DNA from 3 places in the Pseudomonas sp. SJZ080 genome. Region 2 is predicted to be linked to each of the others. Evidence: predicted binding sites of a transcription regulator. Region 2 holds the regulator's gene; each other region holds the start of a gene.
What was found. Region 2 encodes sigma-54, which starts transcription at its own class of promoters, with help from an activator protein. Its sites were predicted from a motif close to ANTGGCATNNANNTTGCTNT; they were not measured.

Region 1: flgB (flagellar basal body rod protein FlgB) is a predicted target of sigma-54. The motif match lies at 4,066-4,085, and genes of this name have one in related genera.
Region 3: FBY04_RS09895 (flagellar basal body rod protein FlgF) is a predicted target of sigma-54. The motif match lies at 4,885-4,904, and genes of this name have one in related genera.

The regions. Positions count from the first base shown of each region.
Region 1 covers NZ_VIUK01000004.1:48,946-55,728, reverse strand. Annotated here, with positions in the region: gene FBY04_RS07375 (ribonucleoside-diphosphate reductase subunit alpha) at 1-775, shown strand, start outside; gene flgE (flagellar hook protein FlgE) at 1,080-2,399, opposite strand; gene flgD (flagellar hook assembly protein FlgD) at 2,431-3,153, opposite strand; gene flgC (flagellar basal body rod protein FlgC) at 3,169-3,612, opposite strand; gene flgB (flagellar basal body rod protein FlgB) at 3,616-4,023, opposite strand; gene cheR (protein-glutamate O-methyltransferase CheR) at 4,385-5,212, opposite strand; gene FBY04_RS07340 (chemotaxis protein CheV) at 5,259-6,191, opposite strand; gene flgA (flagellar basal body P-ring formation chaperone FlgA) at 6,273-6,783, shown strand, end outside.
Region 2 covers NZ_VIUK01000003.1:333,565-340,347, reverse strand. Annotated here, with positions in the region: gene FBY04_RS06420 (aspartate ammonia-lyase) at 1-248, shown strand, start outside; gene FBY04_RS06415 (hypothetical protein) at 276-707, shown strand; gene FBY04_RS06410 (superoxide dismutase) at 709-1,320, shown strand; gene FBY04_RS06405 (ZIP family metal transporter) at 1,350-2,243, shown strand; gene FBY04_RS06400 (HPr family phosphocarrier protein) at 2,320-2,592, opposite strand; gene rapZ (RNase adapter RapZ) at 2,608-3,465, opposite strand; gene ptsN (PTS IIA-like nitrogen regulatory protein PtsN) at 3,468-3,932, opposite strand; gene hpf (ribosome hibernation-promoting factor, HPF/YfiA family) at 3,945-4,253, opposite strand; gene FBY04_RS06380 (RNA polymerase factor sigma-54) at 4,328-5,821, opposite strand; gene lptB (LPS export ABC transporter ATP-binding protein) at 6,006-6,731, opposite strand; gene lptA (lipopolysaccharide transport periplasmic protein LptA) at 6,731-6,783, opposite strand, start outside.
Region 3 covers NZ_VIUK01000005.1:204,748-211,530, forward strand. Annotated here, with positions in the region: gene FBY04_RS32655 (hypothetical protein) at 12-143, opposite strand; gene FBY04_RS09870 (amino acid aminotransferase) at 338-1,531, opposite strand; gene FBY04_RS09875 (4a-hydroxytetrahydrobiopterin dehydratase) at 1,531-1,887, opposite strand; gene phhA (phenylalanine 4-monooxygenase) at 1,992-2,777, opposite strand; gene FBY04_RS09890 (sigma-54-dependent transcriptional regulator) at 3,161-4,720, shown strand; gene FBY04_RS09895 (flagellar basal body rod protein FlgF) at 4,959-5,699, shown strand; gene flgG (flagellar basal-body rod protein FlgG) at 5,745-6,530, shown strand; gene flgH (flagellar basal body L-ring protein FlgH) at 6,583-6,783, shown strand, end outside.

The DNA of each region.
Region 1 (6,783 bases), on a different contig from region 2:
GCGCGGCGCTTACGAGACGTTCCAGGGTTCGCTGTGGTCCAAAGGCATCCTGCCGCTGGATTCGCAACAGATCCTGATCGAGCAACGCGGCCAGAAGTACATCGACGTTGACCTGAACGAATCCCTGGACTGGGCACCGGTTCGCGCCCGTGTACAGAAAGGCATTCGTAACTCCAACATCATGGCCATCGCACCGACCGCGACCATCGCCAACATCACTGGCGTCTCGCAGTCGATCGAACCGACCTACCAGAACCTCTACGTGAAATCGAACCTGTCGGGCGAATTCACCGTGATCAACCCGTACCTGGTTCGCGACCTGAAGGCTCGCGGTCTGTGGGACGCCGTCATGATCAACGACCTGAAGTACTACGACGGTTCGGTGCAACAGATCGAGCGCATCCCGCAAGAACTCAAAGAGCTCTACGCGACTGCCTTCGAAGTGGACACCAAGTGGATCGTCGACGCGGCAAGCCGCCGTCAGAAGTGGATCGACCAGGCTCAGTCGCTGAACCTGTACATCGCTGGCGCTTCGGGCAAGAAGCTGGACGTGACCTACCGCATGGCCTGGTACCGTGGCCTGAAAACCACTTACTACCTCCGTGCCCTGGCCGCAACCAGCACCGAGAAGTCGACCATCAACACCGGCAAGCTGAACGCTGTTTCCAGCGGCGGCAACCACGGTGAAGATTCGGTCCTGGCTGCTCCTGCCGGTCCTGCTCCAGTGCCGAAGGCTTGCGCCATCGACGAGCCGGATTGCGAAGCTTGCCAATAAGCTGAGCCGGTAGGCGCCGCGAGGCGCTTACTCGACAACCCCCGATCGGTCCTCTGGATTGATCGGGGGTTTTCTTTTGCCTGAAGGAAAGTGGCGACTGTGCTGACGCCTTCGCGGGCAAGCCCGCTCCCACAGGGTTTTGTGTCGTTCAGTAGTTTTGTGAACAACACGAATCCTGTGGGAGCGGGCTTGCCCGCGAAGGGGCCATCACAGACAACCAAAAACCTCAGCTCCCGATAAAAATCCCGCCCATAAAAAACCCCTCTTGCGAGGGGTTCTTTGTGCAGCAATCAGCCAACCAACATCAAGTCATCTGAATGATGGTCTGCATGATGGTGCTTTGAGTCGAAATGGTCTTGGCGTTCGCCTGGTAGTTGCTCTGCGCCTTGATCAGGTCGACCAGTTCGCTGGTCAGGTTGACGTTGGACTCTTCCAGGGAGTTGGAATGGATCTCGCCCAAGGTACCGGTGTTCGGTGCATCGTAGCCCGGGATGCCCGACGCGTAGGTTTCTTTCCAGCTGGTGCCGCCTACTGGCTGCAGACCTTGTTCGTTGGTGAAGCTGGCGAGCGAGATCTGGCCGATGGCCTTGGTCTGGCTGTTGCTGAAGTTGGCCAGCATCACACCGCTGCCATCGATGGTCAGGTTGGTGATCTGGCCAGTGGCGTAGCCGTTCTGCGAAGGAATCGAACGTGCGGTGTCGGCGTTGTACTGCGATGTTTTGGCCATGGAGATTGTAACGACGCCGGAAGTAGCGCCGTTCGCTGTCCACACGCCATTGGTCACGGTACCGGGAACCCAGCCAGTGAGCTTCAGGTCAGGACTGACGATCGGCACCGGAACGGCCGGCGTGGTGACCGAAACCAGATTGCCCGAGGTATCGAACACCATGGTCGAAGCGACCGGCGCGTTCAACGGAACCGCGGTAGGACTAGGGTCGGTGCCATTCGGGTTGCGACCATCAACCAGGGTGTAGGTTTTCCAGGTGTTCGAGCCAGTCTTCACCATGAACTGATCCATGATGTGCTCGTTACCTTGAGTGTCATAAATTTTGGTACTGAACTGCTTGGTGAAGGATGCTTCTTTCGTCGGGTCGAACGGGGTCGCAACCTGATCGATAACCGGTGCGGTGGAGTTCAGGTTGATCGTCGACGACACCGTGGAGGTGTTTTTTGGCGCCAGGTTCGAAGTATCGATACGCAGGTCGGTCAGCACGCCGTTGATGATCTTGCCGTTGGCGTCCACGCCGTAACCTTGCAGACGCGCAGTGCCGTCGGTGTTGGTGACGTAACCGTCCTTGTCGACCTTGAACGTACCGGCACGGGTGTAGGACAGCGAGCCGTTGTCGCTCAGTACGAAGAAGCCGGAACCGTTGATGCCCATGTCCAGCACGTTGCCGGTGTTGTTGACGTCGCCCTGGGTGAACTGCTGGGAAACGTTGGCCAGGCGCACGCCGTTACCAATGGTTTTGCTGCCGGAACCCAGCTTGGTGGCCGAGTAAACGTCCGAGAATTCCGCACGGGACGATTTGAAACCTGTGGTCGCGACGTTGGCGATGTTGTTGCCGGTTACGTCCAGTTGTTTGTTGGCTGCATAGAGACCGCTAAGGCCGATATTGAAAGACATATTCCACTCCTTTGTGCCGTGTTAGTCGGCTCTACATACCAATGGTTTGTACTTTGGACAGGGCAATGCTGCCCAGCCCGGCGAGATTGAGCATCAACTCACCGCCGGTCTGGCTGATGGTCACGCTGTTGACGGTTGCCGGCAGGTACGTCACCAGCGAGGTCGCCTTGCCGTCGTAGGTCGCAGTAGCGCCGAAGTTATAGGTACCCGCCTTGGCCACTTCGCCCGCATCGTTCTTGCCGTCCCAGATGAAACTGGAAGTACCGGCTTTCTGGCTGCCCAGGTCGATGGTGCGGATGACCTTGCCATCGGCATCGGTGATCTTGACCTTGACCGGGTCCACAGACGCCGGCACGGCAATAGTGCCGGTGAAACTCTTGGAGGTATCGACCACAGCCTTGTCGGCCGGGGCAATGACCGAACGCCCGACCAGCGACGAAGCCTGCAGGGCCTGGGACGAGTTGTAGTTGCTGGCCAGCCCGCTCACGGTGGTGTTGAGCGTGGTGATGCCTTCCAGGCTGCTGAACTGCGCCAACTGGGCAACGAACTCGCCGTTGTCCTGCGGCTCCAGCGGGTTCTGGTTCTTCAGCTGTGTCACCAGCAGTTGCAGGAACGCGTCCTTGCCCAGGGCCTTCTTGCCGGTGGCGCTGTTCGTCGCGGACGCCAGGCCGTCGGCACTGGTGTTGGTCTTGATCGAAGAGTTGGCCAGGATGTCTTTGAGGCTAAGGCCGCTGGTGGTATCGGTAACACTCATCTGAGTCGCCCCTTATCACTGACCGAGGGTCAGGACCTTCTGCATCATGGTTTTGGCGGTGTTCATCATTTCGGCGTTGGTCTGGAACGAACGACTCGCGGAAATCATGTCGGCCATTTCTTCCACCACGTTCACGTTCGGGTAGTAGACATAGCCCTTGGCATCGGCCGCCGGATGGTTCGGTTCATAGCGGGCGTCCAGGTTGCTCTGGTCTTCGACCACGCCCAGCACTTGCACACCCTGACCTGCAGCGTCCTGGTTCTGGAACAGCGAATCGCTGCCGCCGCTCTGGCCACCCTGGAACATGGTGGCGAACACCGGGTGACGGGCGCGGTAGGTCTGGTCGATGCTCGACGAGACGGTTTCGGCGTTGGCGATGTTACTGGCGACGGTGTTCAGGCGAGTGGTCTGGGCACTCATGCCGCTACCGGCGATATTGAAAACACTGGCTAGAGACATGACTTACTCTCCTCGCAGGGCGGATATCAGCCCTTTGAATTTGCTGTTGAGCAGGGTGAAGCTGGCCTGGAAGTTGACCGCGTTTTCTGCGTACGCTGATTGTTCAAGCTGAGCGTCCACGGTGTTCTGGTCGATCGACGGTTGCATCGGCGTGCGATACATCAGCGACTCGTCGCCGTTGCCCAGACCTTCGGCTTCGATATGCCGGTTGTTGGTCATGTTCAAGGCAAAGGTGCCGTTTCTGGTTTTCTCGCTCTGCTCGGCGAGCACTTTCGAGAAGTCCAGATCCCGAGCCTTGTAGTTCGGGGTGTCGGCGTTGGTGATGTTGTTGGCCAGGACTTCGGCACGCTGAGCGCGGAAGCCCAGGGCTTGTTCGTGGATACCGAGCGCTTTATCGAAGCTGATGCTCATGTCGGGAAACCTTCGGGTGACCTGATTTTTCGTACGATGAACATAGCAAGCGGCGTGCCAATTCAGAAAACCCCATAAACCGGGGCTTTGCGGGCAGGGACAAGGCGGCAATGCCAGAAAAGCGGCAACGGGTTTCCGCCGTCTGCCGCTTTTCTGCCGCTTTGCCATGGGCAACGACTTTCTCCTGTGGGAGCGGGCTTGCTCGCGAAAGCGGTGTGTCAGCCAACGCCGATGTCGACTGACACGACGCCTTCGCGAGCAAGCCCGCCCCCACATTGGGTTTGTGGTGTCTTTGGGAAGTCGGCAGGCATAAAAAAACGGGAGCCCCTGAGGACTCCCGTTTTATGACACCGCCAACCCATCACTTCGCCTGGTAAATAATCCCCGGGCTGCACTGAACCATCTGGTAATGATCCGGCAAGCCGTTCAGCGCTTCGGACGCGCCGAGGAACAGATAACCACCCGGCTTCAGCGTGCTGTGAATACGCAACAGAATGTCCTTCTTCACCTCGGCGGAGAAGTAGATCAGGACGTTGCGGCAGAACACGATGTCGAACTTGCCGAGGCTCGCGTAGCTGTCCAGCAGGTTGAACGAGCGAAATTCCACCCGGCTCTTGATCGGCGCCTTGATCGCCCAGCGTCCCGGCCCTTTCGGGTCGAAGTAACGCTGCAGGCGCTCGGGCGACAGACCGCGGCCGATGGCCAGGCTGTCATATTCGCCGGTCTTGCAGTTGGTCAGCATGGTGCTGGACAAATCAGTGGCGACGATCTGCACGCCCATCTTCAACTGGCCCATGTTGACCCGTTCGAACTCGTCGATGGACATCGACAGCGAATACGGTTCCTGCCCCGACGAGCACGCCGCCGACCAGATCCGCAGACGCTGGCCCGGAGCTGCCTTGATTGCTTCGGGCAGTACCTTGTTCTTCAAGACTTCAAACGGATAGGTGTCACGAAACCACAGGGTTTCGTTGGTCGTCATGGCATCGACCACCAACTCGCGCAAACCGCTGCGCGGCTGAGTCTGGATGCGCTGGACCAGCTCACCCAGGGACTTGATGCCTTGCTGCTCCATCAGTTTGTTGAGACGGCTCGAGACCAGGTACTGCTTGTTTTCACCGAGCAAAATGCCACAGGCTTTTTCCAGGAAGACCCGGAACTGTTCGAAATCCAAATTACCCGTAGACAAAGATGCCGCCTCTTAAATCGTGTTAACCGCCAGGGGCAGAAGGCCCCTAGCTGATGTCTGCTGCTTTGATCCGGTCGACTACCCGGGATGCCAGGTCATCAGGACGGAATTTGGCCAGGAAGTCATCGGCACCGACTTTCTTGACCATCGCCTGATTGAACACACCCGACAACGAAGTATGCAGGATGATATGAAGCTTTTGCATGCGAGGGTCGTTGCGGATTTCGGCCGTCAAGGTGTACCCGTCCATTTCCGGCATCTCGATGTCGGAAATCATCATCAGGAACTCTTCCTCTGGCTTCTTGCCCTCGTCGGCCAGCTTGCGCAGGTAATCCAGCGCTTGCCGTCCGTCGTTCAACGCCACCACTTCAACACCGACCGTCTGCAGGCAACGCGTGACCTGCTTGCGTGCCACCGACGAGTCATCGACCGTCAGCACCCGCAGCGACAGCGCCTTGTGCTGGGTCTCGACATCGACCACACCGACGGAAATCGCTTCCGGCGTCGGCGCCACTTCCGCCAGGATCTTCTCGACGTCGATGATTTCGACTAACTGATTGTCGACCCGAGTCACAGCCGTCAGGTAATGATCGCGTCCGGTGCCCTTGGGAGGCGGATGAATCTCCTCCCAGTTCATGTTGACGATGCGTTCCACCGAGCGCACCAGGAAACCCTGCGTCTTGGTGTTGTACTCCGTGATGATCACGAAGGGATTGCTTTGATCTTTCAACGCTCCGGAACCGGTCGCCATTGCCAGATCAAGGATCGGAATGGTCGCCCCCCGGATATTTGCCACACCGCACACGACAGGACTGGACTTGGGCATCAGGGTCAGCTTGGGGCATTGCAGCACCTCACGAACCTTGAACACGTTGATCCCGTACAGTTGCTGGCCGTCAAGACGGAACAACAACAGCTCCAGGCGATTCTGCCCTACCAGTTGCGTGCGCTGGTTTACCGAATCCATTACACCAGCCATGCCCAGACTCCTACACCAACGCTAAGTGTGTTGCGACGCACATTCATCACTAAACGGCACGGCGCTTGCTTTTTAACTCTTATGAACACAGAACCGACATTTTTCCGACGCCTGACATCACCTTTCCGCAGATTGCTCTGTGCAATGTCGGCCGTTTGCCTGTTCAACGCTGGCAGCCCTGCCCTTGCTGACGCGGTTACCTTGCCTGACATGCTTATCGGCGTCACCCAGGGCTTTCTTGAATTCACCGTAGAAGACTATCTGGCGACCAGTCAAATGGAAGGTCGCTACGAAATCCAGGTCAACCAGCTCGATCCGCGGCTGCGCATGCCCATGTGCGACAAGGAATTGACAGCCAGCCTCGAGAGCCCGGCCAAGCCGCTGGGCCGCGTTACGGTCAAGGTTCGCTGTGAGGGAACCTCCCCCTGGACGGTGTTCGTACCCGCTCAAGTCCGCCTGTTTCGCGACGTCGTGACCACCACCCGCCCGCTGCGCCGCGCCGACATTGTCGAACCTGCTGACGTGCTCCTGCGCGAACGCGATATCAGCCTGATCAACCAGGGCTACCTGACGACCCTCGACCAGGCGATCG
Region 2 (6,783 bases):
TGGGTGAAAAGGCTATCACCAGCTTCAAGGTCAACGAAGCCCGGCTCAAGGAAGCGCTGTCGCGCAACCCGATTCTGGTCACTGCACTCAACCCGATCATTGGTTACCAAAAAGCTGCTGAAATCGCCAAGAAGGCTTATCAGCAAGGCCGGCCGGTGATCGATGTCGCTCTGGAACACACCGACCTGACGCGTAGCGAACTGGAAGAGTTGCTCAATCCGGAAAAACTCACCGCAGGCGGCGTGTAATCACCTCAACCGCTTTGGAGGCTCACCATGGAGCACTGGAAACGCACGATCGAAAGGGCAAACCGCTGTTTCATGCTGGGCGAACTGGTGGATGCCCGCGAGGCTTATCTGCAGGCATTGGCCCTGGCCCAGGTGTTATTCGAGCGCTGGGTGGACGCCGACGAAGCGGTGGCGGCCTGCGTCATTTCCCACCACAACCTGGCGGACCTGCATTTGCGTCTGAACCAGCCGGAGGAGAGCGCCGAATACCTGTGCGCCATCCACCAGCGGCTGTTGAAGACCATGCAGGACCCGCGACTGGCGCCGGCATTACGCGAAGCAGCGCTGCGTCAGAGCAGCAAAACCTACGTCGAACTGCTGAATTTCATCAGCGAGCACGGCGAATACCCACGAACTCATCGTTTGCTGCACACCGATGCCGCGTCGCCCGCAGCACCTCTACATCATGGAGTCCATTGAAATGGCTTTTAGCTTGCCTGCCTTGCCGTACGCCTACGATGCCCTGGAACCGCACATCGATGCGCAGACCATGGAAATCCACTACACCAAGCATCACCAAACCTACATCAACAACCTGAACGCTGCGGTCGAAGGCACCGAGTTTGCCGAGTGGCCGGTGGAAAAACTGGTGGCTGCCGTTCAGCAACTGCCGGAAAAACTCCGCGCAGCAGTGATCAATCAGGGGGGCGGTCATGCCAACCATTCGCTGTTCTGGGAAGTCATGGTGCCCAACGGCGGCGGTCAGCCGGACGGCGAGCTGGCCAAGGCGATCGACGACCAACTGGGTGGTCTCGACCGTTTCAAGGAAGCGTTCACCAAAGCCGCGCTGACCCGTTTCGGCAGCGGCTGGGCCTGGCTGAGTGTGACGCCGCAAAAGACCCTGGTCGTGGAAAGCAGCGGCAACCAGGACAGTCCGTTGATGAGCGGCAATACCCCCATCCTCGGCCTGGATGTCTGGGAGCACGCCTATTACCTGCAATATCAAAACCGTCGCCCGGAATACATCAACGCGTTTTACAACGTGATCAATTGGCCTGAAGTCGCTGCGCGCTATCAGGCTGCACTGGTTTAAGTCTTCTATAAAAAAATCCAGGGCTGACTATGGGCACTGAAACACTGGCGATCGGAAGTGGGCGGATGTTTCGTTACGCATTGGGGTCGCTGTTACTGTTGGCGGGTATGAGCTTGTTGGTCGCCCAGGGCCTGGCGTGGCTGGATCTTGAACCCAAACTGCTGCGCGCCTTACAGGGCGGAGCGATCTGTGCGCTGGGTACGGCCTTGGGCGCGGTGCCGGTGCTGGTGATTCGGCGCATGCCCCAGGCGCTCAGCGATACGCTGCTCGGCTTCGGTGCCGGGGTGATGCTCGCGGCGACGGCGTTTTCGCTGATCGTTCCGGGTATCGCTGCGGCTGAAAGCCTGGGGCTGACGCCTTGGGCGGCCAGCGGGCTGATCAGTTTCGGCGTCATGCTGGGGGCGTTCGGGTTGTTTCTGGTGGATCGAAAGGTATCTGGCGCATCGCCGGAAATGCTCGTCGGCACGCTGGAACGGCCGGTCATTCCGCCACGGATCTGGTTGTTCGTGTTTGCCATCATTGCCCACAACATTCCAGAAGGCATGGCGGTCGGTGTCTCGGCGGGCGGTGGCATGCCTGACGCCGACAGTCTGGCCATGGGCATTGCGTTACAGGATGTGCCCGAAGGGCTGGTGATTGCGTTGGTGTTGGCCGGGGCCGGGATGTCGCGGGTCAAGGCGTTCCTGATCGGTGCGGCGTCAGGATTGGTCGAGCCGGTCTTTGCGCTGTTATGCGCCTGGCTGGTGAGCCTGGCCGAGTTGCTCTTGCCGTTGGGCCTGGCACTGGCGGCCGGGGCCATGTTGTTGGTGGTGACCCATGAAGTCATTCCCGAGTCGCGCCGCCATGGTCACGACAAGCTGGCCAGCCTTGGGCTGTTGATCGGGTTTTGTTTGATGATGGTGATGGATACCGCGCTCGCCTGAAAAAAGATCGCAGCCTTCGGCAGCTCCTGCATGAGATTGCATTCACACGCAGGAGCTGCCGAAGGCTGCGATCTTTTTATTCGCCTTCGTCGAAGAAGTTGTTGATCAACGCCACCAAGGCGTCCATCGCTTCCTGTTCCTGCTCGCCTTCCGTTCTCAGATGGATCTTGGTGCCTTTGCCTGCAGCCAGCATCATCATGGCCATGATGCTTTTGCCATCGACCATGGTCTCAGGTGTACGCCCTGCTCTGATCTGGCAAGGAAACTGACCTGCCACCCCAACGAACTTGGCAGAAGCGCGGGCATGCAGGCCCAGCTTATTGATGATTTCGATTTCCAGAGCAGGCATCGCGATGTGAATCCTTTAGCTGAGGTCGCGGTGGCGGACCTGGACGTTCTTCAGGGATTTTTGCAGGACCTGACCCAGACGTTCGGTCAGGTAGACGGAGCGGTGATGCCCGCCGGTGCAGCCAATGGCAATGGTGACATAAGCACGGTTGCTGGCGGCAAAGCGGGGCAGCCATTTAAGCAGGTACGTGGAGATGTCCTGGAACATCTCCTCGACGTCCGGCTGGGCTGCCAGGTAATCGGCAACCGGTTGATCAAGTCCGGACTGGTCGCGTAGCTCCGGCTTCCAATAGGGATTCGGCAGGCAGCGCACGTCGAACACCAGATCGGCGTCCACCGGCATGCCGCGCTTGAACCCGAAGGACTCCACCAGAAACGCGGTGCCGGGTTCCGGCTGGTTCAGCAGGCGCAGCTTGATGGTATCGCGAAGCTGATACAGGTTCAGGTTGGTGGTGTTGACCTTGAGATCGGCGAGGTCGGCAATCGGCCCGAGCAGGTTGGTTTCGTCGTTGATCGCCTCGGCCAGCGAGCGATTGGCGCTGCTTAGCGGGTGACGACGGCGGGTTTCCGAAAAGCGCTTGAGCAAGGTTTCTTCGTCGGCATCCAGGTACAGGACATCGCACTGGATATGCCGGCTGCGAACTTCTGCGAGCAGTTCCGGAAAACGGCTCAGGTGACTCGGCAAGTTGCGTGCGTCGATGGAGACGGCAACCAGCGGCTGAGCCAGCTCGGTATGAATCAACGCACGTTCGGCCAGTTCCGGCAGCAGCCCGGCAGGCAGGTTGTCTATGCAGTAATAGCCGTTGTCCTCGAGAACATCGAGTGCGGTACTTTTACCTGAGCCGGAGCGGCCACTGACGATGATCAAGCGCATGATTAGTGCCTGTTTTGCTCGTCCAGGACAACCTGGTACAAGGCTTCATTGCTCGCGGCGCTACGCAGGCGATCACGGACTTCCTTGCGATCAAGCATGCTGGCGATCTGGCGGAGCAATTCCAGGTGCGCATCGGTGGCCGCTTGCGGGACCAGCAGAACGAACAGCAGGTCGACCGGAGCGCCGTCGATGGCGTCGAAATCGATGGGAGCATCCAGGTGCATCAAGGCACTGATGGGCAAGGTGCAACCTTTCAACCGACAGTGGGGGATAGCTATACCGTTACCAAAACCGGTCGAGCCAAGTTTTTCACGGGCAATCAAAGCCTCGAAGACATCTTGCATCTCCAGATCCGGCACTTCCCGGGCGATCAGGTTGGCAATTTGCTCGAGGGCTTTCTTTTTGCTGCCGCCCGGCACGTTCACGAGGGAACGGCCGGGGGTCAGGATGCTTTCAAGTCGGATCATGGGTTGGGAGTGTTAACGACCGGTCGCGCCCTGGAGGAGGCTTTGGGTCTTTTCCTTATGCTTTTTGAGTTGTTTATCCAGCTTGTCGGTCAGCGCGTCGATCGCCGCGTACATGTCGGTATGTTCCGCGTTTGCGACCACTTCATTGCCGGGAATATGCAGTGTGGCTTCGATTTTCTGCTTCAGCTTCTCGACCGTCATCGTGACTTGCACGTTGGTGATCTTGTCGAAATGCCGCTCTAATCGTTCGAGTTTTTCGCCGATGTAGGTGCGAAGAGGTTCGGTCACTTCCAGTTGGTGTCCACTGATGTTGACTTGCATACAGCTTCTCCTTCGTTGCCAGTGCATAAAGCGGTAGATCAGATGATCTACCACTGGAACGCTGTGGCGTGGCTCTACATCAACCGCTTGCGTTCGCTCGAAGGCGCGATCCCGAGGGATTCGCGGTACTTGGCGACGGTGCGGCGAGCCACCTGAATGCCTTGTGCCTCCAGTAAACCAGCGATCTTGCTGTCACTCAACGGCTTTTTCTGATTTTCCGCCGCAACCAGTTTTTTGATGATCGCGCGGATCGCCGTGGACGAGCATTCGCCGCCTTCGGAGGTGCTGACGTGGCTGGAAAAAAAGTATTTCAGCTCATATATGCCCCGAGGGGTATGCATGAATTTTTGCGTGGTCACCCGGGAAATCGTCGATTCGTGCATGCCCACCGCTTCGGCGATGTCATGCAACACCAACGGTTTCATCGCTTCGTCGCCGTATTCCAGAAAACCGCGCTGATGCTCGACGATCTGGGTGGCAACTTTCATCAGGGTTTCGTTACGGCTCTGCAGGCTCTTGATGAACCAGCGGGCCTCCTGCAACTGATTGCGCATGAAGGTGTTATCGGCGCTGGTGTCGGCGCGGCGCACGAAACCGGCGTATTGGGCGTTGACCCGCAGGCGGGGCACCGATTCCTGATTCAGTTCTACCAGCCAGCGCTCGTTGTCCTTGCGCACGATCACGTCGGGAACGACGTATTCGGCTTCACTCGACTCGATCTGCGAGCCTGGGCGTGGGTTGAGGCTCTGGACCAGTTCGATCACCTGGCGCAGTTCATCTTCCTTGAGCTTCATGCGGCGCATCAGTTGGCTGTAGTCGCGGCTGCCGAGCAAGTCGATGTAGTCGGTGACCAGGCGCTTGGCCTCGGCCAGCCAAGGTGTCTTGGCGGGCAGCTGACGCAATTGCAACAGCAGGCATTCACCGAGGTTGCGGGCACCGATACCGGCCGGTTCGAATTGCTGGATGCGATGCAGGACGGCTTCGATCTCATCCAGTTCGATGTCGAGCTCCGGATCGAAGGCTTCGAGGATTTCCTCGAGGGTTTCGGCCAGGTAGCCCTGATTGTTGATGCAATCGATCAAGGTCACGGCGATCAGGCGATCGGTGTCAGACATCGGCGCAAGGTTCAGTTGCCACAACAGGTGGCTTTGCAGGCTTTCACCGGCCGATGTGCGGGTGGTGAAATCCCACTCGTCGTCATCGTTGCTCGGCAGGCTGCTGGCGCTGGTCTGGTAGACGTCTTCCCATGCAGTGTCGACGGGCAATTCGTTGGGGATACGCTCGTTCCAGTCGCCCTCATCGAGGTTGTCCACCGTCGGGGCGGTTTCCTGGTACGAGGGTTCTGAGACGTCGGCGTTGGGTTGCTGTTCGGCTTTGTCGGCCAAAGGGTCGGTGTTATCGAAGTCGTCGCCTTCTTCCTGGCGTTCGAGCATCGGATTGGACTCCAGGGCCTCCTGGATTTCCTGTTGCAGGTCCAGGGTCGACAATTGGAGCAGGCGGATGGCCTGTTGCAGCTGCGGTGTCATCGTCAGCTGCTGGCCCATTCTCAAGACTAGCGATGGTTTCATGGCAGGGGCTAAACACCTTATTCGCCGGCGCACATGCGCCATCCACTACAGGGCGCCGGAGCGCCAAACATAAGCAAATTATATGCCCGAAACTGCAGCGTTTGCCTAGAGCGCTGTAACAATAAAAAAGTATTGATTTTTTATCGAGACAGGCGCTCGGGCAACCAGCCAGACACCTCAGTGCTTAAAGGCGGAACTCATGGCCCAGATAGACTTCTTTCACGAGGTCGTTGGCCAGGATGGTGGCAGAGTCACCTTCGGCGATCAGCTGGCCATCGTTGACGATGTAGGCGGTTTCGCAGATATCCAGGGTTTCACGGACGTTGTGGTCAGTGATCAGCACGCCAATGCCCTTGGCCTTGAGGTGGTAGATGATCTGCTTGATGTCGCCCACCGAAATCGGGTCCACGCCGGCGAAGGGTTCGTCGAGGAGGATGAATTTCGGGTTGGTTGCCAGTGCCCGGGCGATTTCCACGCGGCGGCGTTCACCACCGGACAGGCTCATGCCGAGGTTGTCGCGGATGTGGCTGATGTGGAATTCCTGCAGCAGGCTTTCCAGTTCTTTGCGACGATCGGCCTTGTCGAGTTCCTTGCGGGTCTCGAGGATCGCCATGATGTTGTCGGCGACCGAGAGTTTGCGGAAGATCGACGCTTCTTGCGGGAGATAGCCGATACCGGCCTTCGCACGACCGTGCATCGGCTGGTGGCTGACGTCCAGATCGTCGATCAGGACGCGGCCCTGATCGGCCTGGACCAGGCCGACGATCATGTAGAAGCAAGTGGTCTTGCCGGCACCGTTAGGGCCAAGCAGGCCGACGATCTGACCGCTGTCGATGGACAGGCTGACGTCGCGCACGACCTGACGGCTCTTGTAGCTCTTGGCCAGATGCTGAGCTTTCAGAGTTGCCATTACGGGGCCTTTTGCTCTTCGGTTTTCTTTTTCGGCTGGATCACCATGTCGA
Region 3 (6,783 bases), on a different contig from region 2:
TTGCAGGTGTTTCAGTCTTCGCTGTCGGCCTGGCGGCGTTCAGTGGCTTCTTTCGGCTCGGGCTGTTGGGCACCGGCTTGCTGCGGGGTTGTCTGCTCAGTTTCGTGCAGGCTTGGGAAGGGGAGATTAGGGATCTCGTGCATGTTTCGCGCTCCTCGCAAAGTCTGTTGATAGATCTGGTAGATCCGCGCTTTTAAAAAGCCTGGGCAGGATACAGCAGCAGAAATGACAAATAGACTTTTATATCCATTTGTTGCGACGGATGGGATTGTCTAGACAGGTCTGGAAGAGGGGGGACCGCTAAACAAATGTGGGAGCGGTCTTGCAGCGCTTTGGGTTATTTGCAGACTTCAGCGATTGCATTGGCCAGCAGATCCAGACGCGTCGCATCAATCCCCGCCACGTTCGCCCGACCGGTGCCGACCATGTAGACGCTGTGATGATCACGCAGCTGTTTAACCTGATCCGGCGTCAGGCCGGTGTAGGAAAACATCCCGCGTTGCACACCAATATGCGCAAAACGCTCACGCAAGCCATGCGGTTCCAGCGCTTCAACCAGACCGCTGCGCAGTTGCGCGATACGCAAGCGCATGGCCTCCACTTCGTCGGCCCAGAGGCTTTTCAGTTCCGGATCGCCGAGAATCGTCGCTACCACGGCCGCGCCATGATCCGGCGGCGTCGACCACAGGTTGCGGGCGATGTTGGCCAGTTGACTGCGAACATCCACCAGCTTCTCAGCCGTCTTCGCACAGACAATCAGCGCCCCCGTGCGGTCCCGGTACAGACCGAAGTTCTTCGAGCAGGAACTGGTGATCAGCATTTCCGGCAACGCATCAGCGAACAATCGGGTCGACCACGCATCCTGTTCCAGTCCATCGCCGAAGCCTTGATAGGCGAAGTCGATCAGTGGCACCAGATCACGATCACGCACTACGTCCAGCACGCGACGCCAGTCGTCATGGGACAGGTCGAACCCGGTCGGGTTGTGGCAGCAGGCGTGCAACAAAACCACATCGCCCTTTGGCGCCTCATTGAGCACCGCCAGCATCGCTTCAACATCGAGGCGGTTATCGCTGCCGACATAAGGGTAATGATTAACCTTGACCCCGGCCGTGGCGAAAATGGTTTCGTGAATCGGCCAGGTCGGGTTGCTCAGCCACACGCCGCGCCCCGGCAGGCACTGGGCGATGAAGTCCGCGCTCAAGCGCAACGCACCGGTACCGCCCGGCGTCTGGGTGACGCCGGCCCGTTGTTCGGCGATCAGCGCAGAATCGGCGCCGAGCACCAATTCATTGATGACTTTGCCGAACGCCGGTTCGCCGTGACCGCCGATGTAGGTCTTGGTGTTCTGGCGATCCACCAGGCGCTGCTCGGCGAGCTTCACGGCCTGGGGAATCGGCGTCAGGCCGAAGGCATCCTTGTAGACGCCCACGCCAAGGTCGAATTTGCGCGGGTTCGGGTCCTGCGCATAAGCCTCCATCAGGCCGAGAATCGGGTCGCCGGGTACTCGACCTATGGCGTCGAAATGCATTATTTGCGGCCCTCGGCGTCCTTGGCCACTTCGTCAGTGCGTGCGGCCATGATGAAATCGTTGCGGTGCAGGCCCTTGATGGAGTGGCTCCACCAGGTCACGGTGACTTTGCCCCATTCGGTCAGCAGGCCCGGGTGGTGACCTTCGGCCTCGGAGATTTCCCCGACCGCGTTGGTGAACGCCAGCGCGTGCTTGAAGTTCTTGAACAGGAAAACCTTTTCCAGCTGCATGATGCCGTCGCGAACTTCGATGTTCCAGTCAGGGATCTGCTTGATCAGGATCGGCAGTTCTTCGTCGCTGACCTGAGGGGCGTCGGCGCGGCAGGCTTCGCAATGGGCTTGGTTCAATGTGGACATGATGTGTTCCTGAAATCGAATTATTGGAAATCGGCCGTCAGTGTCACCACGCTAAACCAAAGCGTCGGTTCCTGACAGGCTCACTTGATTCTAAAAGCTGCGGATCACGCAGCTTTCGGCGGAAACTTCGGTGCGTGCAAGCCCAACTGCATGCCTTGCTTGACCATGCCCATGATGTCTTCATGGGCCAGGTCGAACAGGCGCTTGAGGTTCGGCAGGACAAAGTACAGCGGTTGCAGAATGTCGATGCGATACGGCGTACGCATGCATTCCAGCGGATCGAACGTTTGATGTTCAGGTTCGTCCGACAGGCAGTAAACGGTTTCTTTCGGCGAGGAGAGAATGCCGCCGCCGTAAATGCGCTGGCCTTCGGGTGTATCCACCAGGCCGAACTCGATGGTCATCCAGTACAGACGCGCCAGGTACACGCGTTCTTCCTTGGAAGCCTGTAGGCCAAGTTTGCCGTAGGTGTGGGTGAATTCAGCGAACCAGGGGTTGGTCAGCAGCGGGCAGTGGCCAAAGATCTCATGGAAAATGTCCGGCTCTTGCAGGTAATCCAGCTCTTCGCGGGTACGAATAAACGTCGCCACCGGGAACTGCTTGTTCGCCAGCAATTCGAAAAAGGTCTGGAAGGGAATCAGTGCGGGAACCCGGGCAACTTGCCAGCCGGTGGTTTCACCGAGGACTTTGTTGATTTCACCGAGTTGAGGAATGCGGTCGTGGGGCAGACCGAGTTTTTCGATACCGTCCAGGTATTCCTGGCACGCACGCCCTTCGATCACTTTCAGTTGGCGTGTGATCAGCGTGTTCCACACCGCGTGTTCTTCGGCGGGGTAGTCGATAAAACCTTGCGCATCGGGCTCGCGAGCCACGTATTGCGTCTGCTTCATGCTGCTCTCCTGCTAGGGGATTTCGTTCTTGTTATGTCCTGCTATGGACTCAGAAATACCTCAGGAATTGCGATGTTGCAGCACGTGAAAGCCGTGGTGCGTAGGAAAATTCGTTGGTTTTCGTAAAGTTTTCGTTACGCAAAGGCTGCTGTGGCGCTGCGCTTGAGATTTCCGGGTTTGAAAAGGCTCACAGGTGTCACATAATCTTGACGACTATCTGAGCGCACCAACAGAAAAATACCCTGTGGGAGCGGGCTTGCTCGCGAAAGCGGTGGGTCAGTCACCATCAATATTGCCTGACTCACCGCTTTCGCGAGCAAGCCCGCTCCCACAGGTTGATGCCGGGCATAAACCTCATTCACCGCTTTTTTTCGGGCCTTTTTATGCGTATCAAAGTCCACTGCCAGAACCGCATCGGCATCCTGCGTGACATTCTCAACTTGCTGGTCGAGTACGGGATCAACGTCGCCCGTGGTGAAGTGGGTGGGGAGCATGGCAACGCGATCTACCTGCATTGCCCGAATCTGATCAATATTCAGTTCCAGGCACTGCGTCCTAAATTCGAGTCGATTGCCGGTGTCTTTGGCGTCAAGCGGGTAGGGCTGATGCCCAGCGAGCGTCGGCACATGGAACTCAATGCCTTGCTCGGCGCCCTGGAGTTTCCGGTGTTGTCGATCGACATGGGCGGTTCGATCGTCGCAGCCAACCGTGCGGCGGCGCAGTTGCTCGGGGTGCGAGTCGATGAGGTGCCGGGGATTCCGTTGTCGCGTTACGCCGAGGACTTCGATTTACCGGAGTTGGTGCGTGCCAACAAGTCGCGGATCAACGGGCTGCGGGTCAAGGTCAAGGGCGACGTGTTTCTGGCCGACATCGCGCCGCTGCAATCGGAGCATGACGACAGTGAGGCCATGGCCGGCGCGGTGTTGACGCTGCACCGTGCCGATCGGGTTGGGGAGCGCATCTATAACGTGCGCAAACAGGAACTGCGCGGGTTCGACAGCATCTTCCAGAGTTCGAAAGTGATGGCTGCCGTGGTGCGTGAAGCCCGGCGCATGGCGCCGCTGGATGCGCCGCTATTGATAGAAGGTGAAACCGGCACCGGTAAAGAGTTGTTGGCGCGAGCCTGTCACCTGGCCAGTCCGCGCGGACAATCGCCGTTGATGGCGCTCAACTGCGCCGGTCTGCCGGAGTCGATGGCCGAGACCGAATTGTTCGGCTACGGCCCCGGCGCATTCGAGGGGGCACGGGCCGAGGGCAAGCTCGGGCTGCTGGAGCTGACGGCGGGGGGGACGCTGTTCCTAGATGGCGTCGGGGAAATGAGCCCGCGCTTGCAGGTGAAATTGCTGCGCTTCCTGCAGGACGGTTGCTTCCGTCGAGTCGGCAGTGATGAAGAGGTTTATCTGGATGTGCGAGTGATCTGCGCAACGCAGGTTGATCTGTCGGAACTGTGCGCCCGGGGTGAGTTCCGCCAGGATTTGTATCACCGCTTGAACGTGCTTTCGCTGCATATCCCGCCGCTGCGTGAATGCCTGGATGGTTTGACGCCACTGGTGGAGCACTTCCTCGATCAGGCCAGCCGACAGATTGGTTGCCCGCTGCCGAAACTGGCGCCGGCGGCCATGGAGCGGCTCAGTCATTATCATTGGCCGGGCAATGTCAGGCAGCTGGAAAACGTGCTGTTCCAAGCGGTTTCGTTGTGCGAGGGCGGGACGGTCAAGGCTGAGCATATTCGCCTGCCAGACTACGGCGTGCGTCAGCCGCTTGGCGATTTCTCCCTCGAAGGCGGGCTGGATGCGATAGTCGGGCGCTTTGAAAAAGCGGTGCTGGAGCGTTTGTATTCGGAGCATCCGAGCAGTCGGCAACTGGGCAAGCGGTTGGGGGTTTCGCATACCACCATTGCCAACAAGTTGCGTGAGTATGAGGTGGGGAAAGACAACACCTGACCCTGTGGCGAGCGGGCTTTTGTGGCGAGGGGTTGACCTCCAGGGCTGGCTGTTGCCGCGAAGCGGCATAACACCGCCGGTTTTTCGTCTTTCGACACAATCCCCCCAATCCCCTCTGACCCCTCAAGTCCTTTGTTTGCCGGGCCCCGCGCCGCCAGAAAAAAGTTGGTCTGCAAATTGCTTATGGCTCAGCAGTACAGCGGTGGGCGGCAAACGTCCGGCATGCAGAGGAAAGAGTGTGGACAAGTACCTTTATGTGGCAATGACCGGCGCCAGCCAGAATGCACTGGCGCAGAAGGCTCATGCGAACAACCTGGCGAACATCTCCACCAACGGTTTCCAGAAAGACCTGGAGCAGGCGCGTTCGATGCCGGTGTTCGGTGACAGCTTTCCGGCGCGTGCTTTTGCCATGTCCGAACGTCCGGCCACCGACTTCTCTTCGGGCGCTCTGGTGGAAACCGGTCGCGACCTCGACGTCGCGGTGCAGGGCAATGGCTGGATCGCCGTGCAGAACCCGGATGGTGGCGAAAGCTACGTGCGCACCGGCAGCCTGAACATTGACGCGCTTGGCGTATTGCGCGCCGGCAACGGTATGCCGGTGTTGGGCAATGGCGGGCCGATCTCCGTGCCACCCGAGCAGCAGATCGAAGTCGGCGAAGACGGCACCGTCAGCATCCGTGCGATGGGCGAAGGTCCCCGCGTGATGGCGGAAGTCGACCGCATCAAGTTGGTCAATCCGGATTTCAAGAACATGACCAAAGGCCTGGACGGTTCGATCCACACCAAGGACGGCAAGCCGGCGCAAGCCGATGCCAACGTCAAACTGGTGTCCGGGTTCCTTGAGTCGAGCAACGTCAATGCCGTGGAAGAGATGACTTCTGTACTGGCCCTGGCCAAGCAGTTCGAATTGCACATCAAGATGATGAGCACCGCCAAAGACGACGACCAGGCCATGGCTCGGGTCTTGCAGATCAGCTAATTATCAGAACGTCGCGCCGTAAAACAGGCGCACGAGGAGAATCGAATGCTTCCGGCTCTATGGGTTGCCAAAACAGGTCTGTCCGCCCAGGACACCAACCTGACCACCATTTCCAACAACCTGGCCAACGTGTCGACCACGGGCTTCAAACGTGATCGTGCCGAGTTCCAGGACTTGCTGTACCAGATCAAACGCCAGCCAGGCGCCCAGTCGACCCAGGACAGCGAACTGCCGTCGGGCCTGCAACTGGGTACCGGTGTGCGCATCGTCGGCACCCAGAAAAACTTCAACGCCGGCAGCCTGCAAACCACCGAGCAGCCGTTGGACATGGCCATCGACGGTCGCGGTTTCTTCCAGATCCTGCAACCGGACGGCACCACGTCCTACACCCGTGACGGCACCTTCCACCTCGATTCCAACGGCCAGATCGTGAACGCCAGCGGTTTCGCCCTGGAGCCAGCCATTGTCATCCCGAACGATGCGCAGACCTTCACGGTCGGTCGCGACGGCACCGTGTCCATCACCATTGCCGGTAACCCGGCGTCCCAGGTGATCGGCAACCTGCAAACCGCCGACTTCATCAACCCGGCCGGCCTGCAAGCGGTAGGTAACAACCTGTTCCTGGAAACCGCTGCCAGCGGTGCGCCGCAAGTCGGTACGCCAGGCCTGGCCGGTTTCGGCACCACGCTGCAGAACACCCTGGAAACCTCCAACGTCAGCACCGTTGAAGAGATGGTCAACATGATCACCACTCAGCGCGCCTACGAGATGAACTCCAAGGTGATCTCCACCGCCGACCAGATGCTCTCGTTCGTAACGCAGAATCTGTAATCAAGTCTATGAGGCGACCCTGAGGTCGCCTGCAACACCGTGAGGTAGGGTCATGAATCGCTTTGTATCTGTTCTGGCACTGAGTGCGGTCGCCGCGCTGGCGGGGTGCGTCGGCCCGACGCCCAAGCCCAATGATCCTTACTACGCCCCGGTGTTGCCGCGTACGCCGTTGCCGGCTGCCGCGAATAACGGCTCGATCTACCAAGCCGGTTTTGAACAGAACCTGTACAGCGACCGCAAGGCGTTCCGGGTC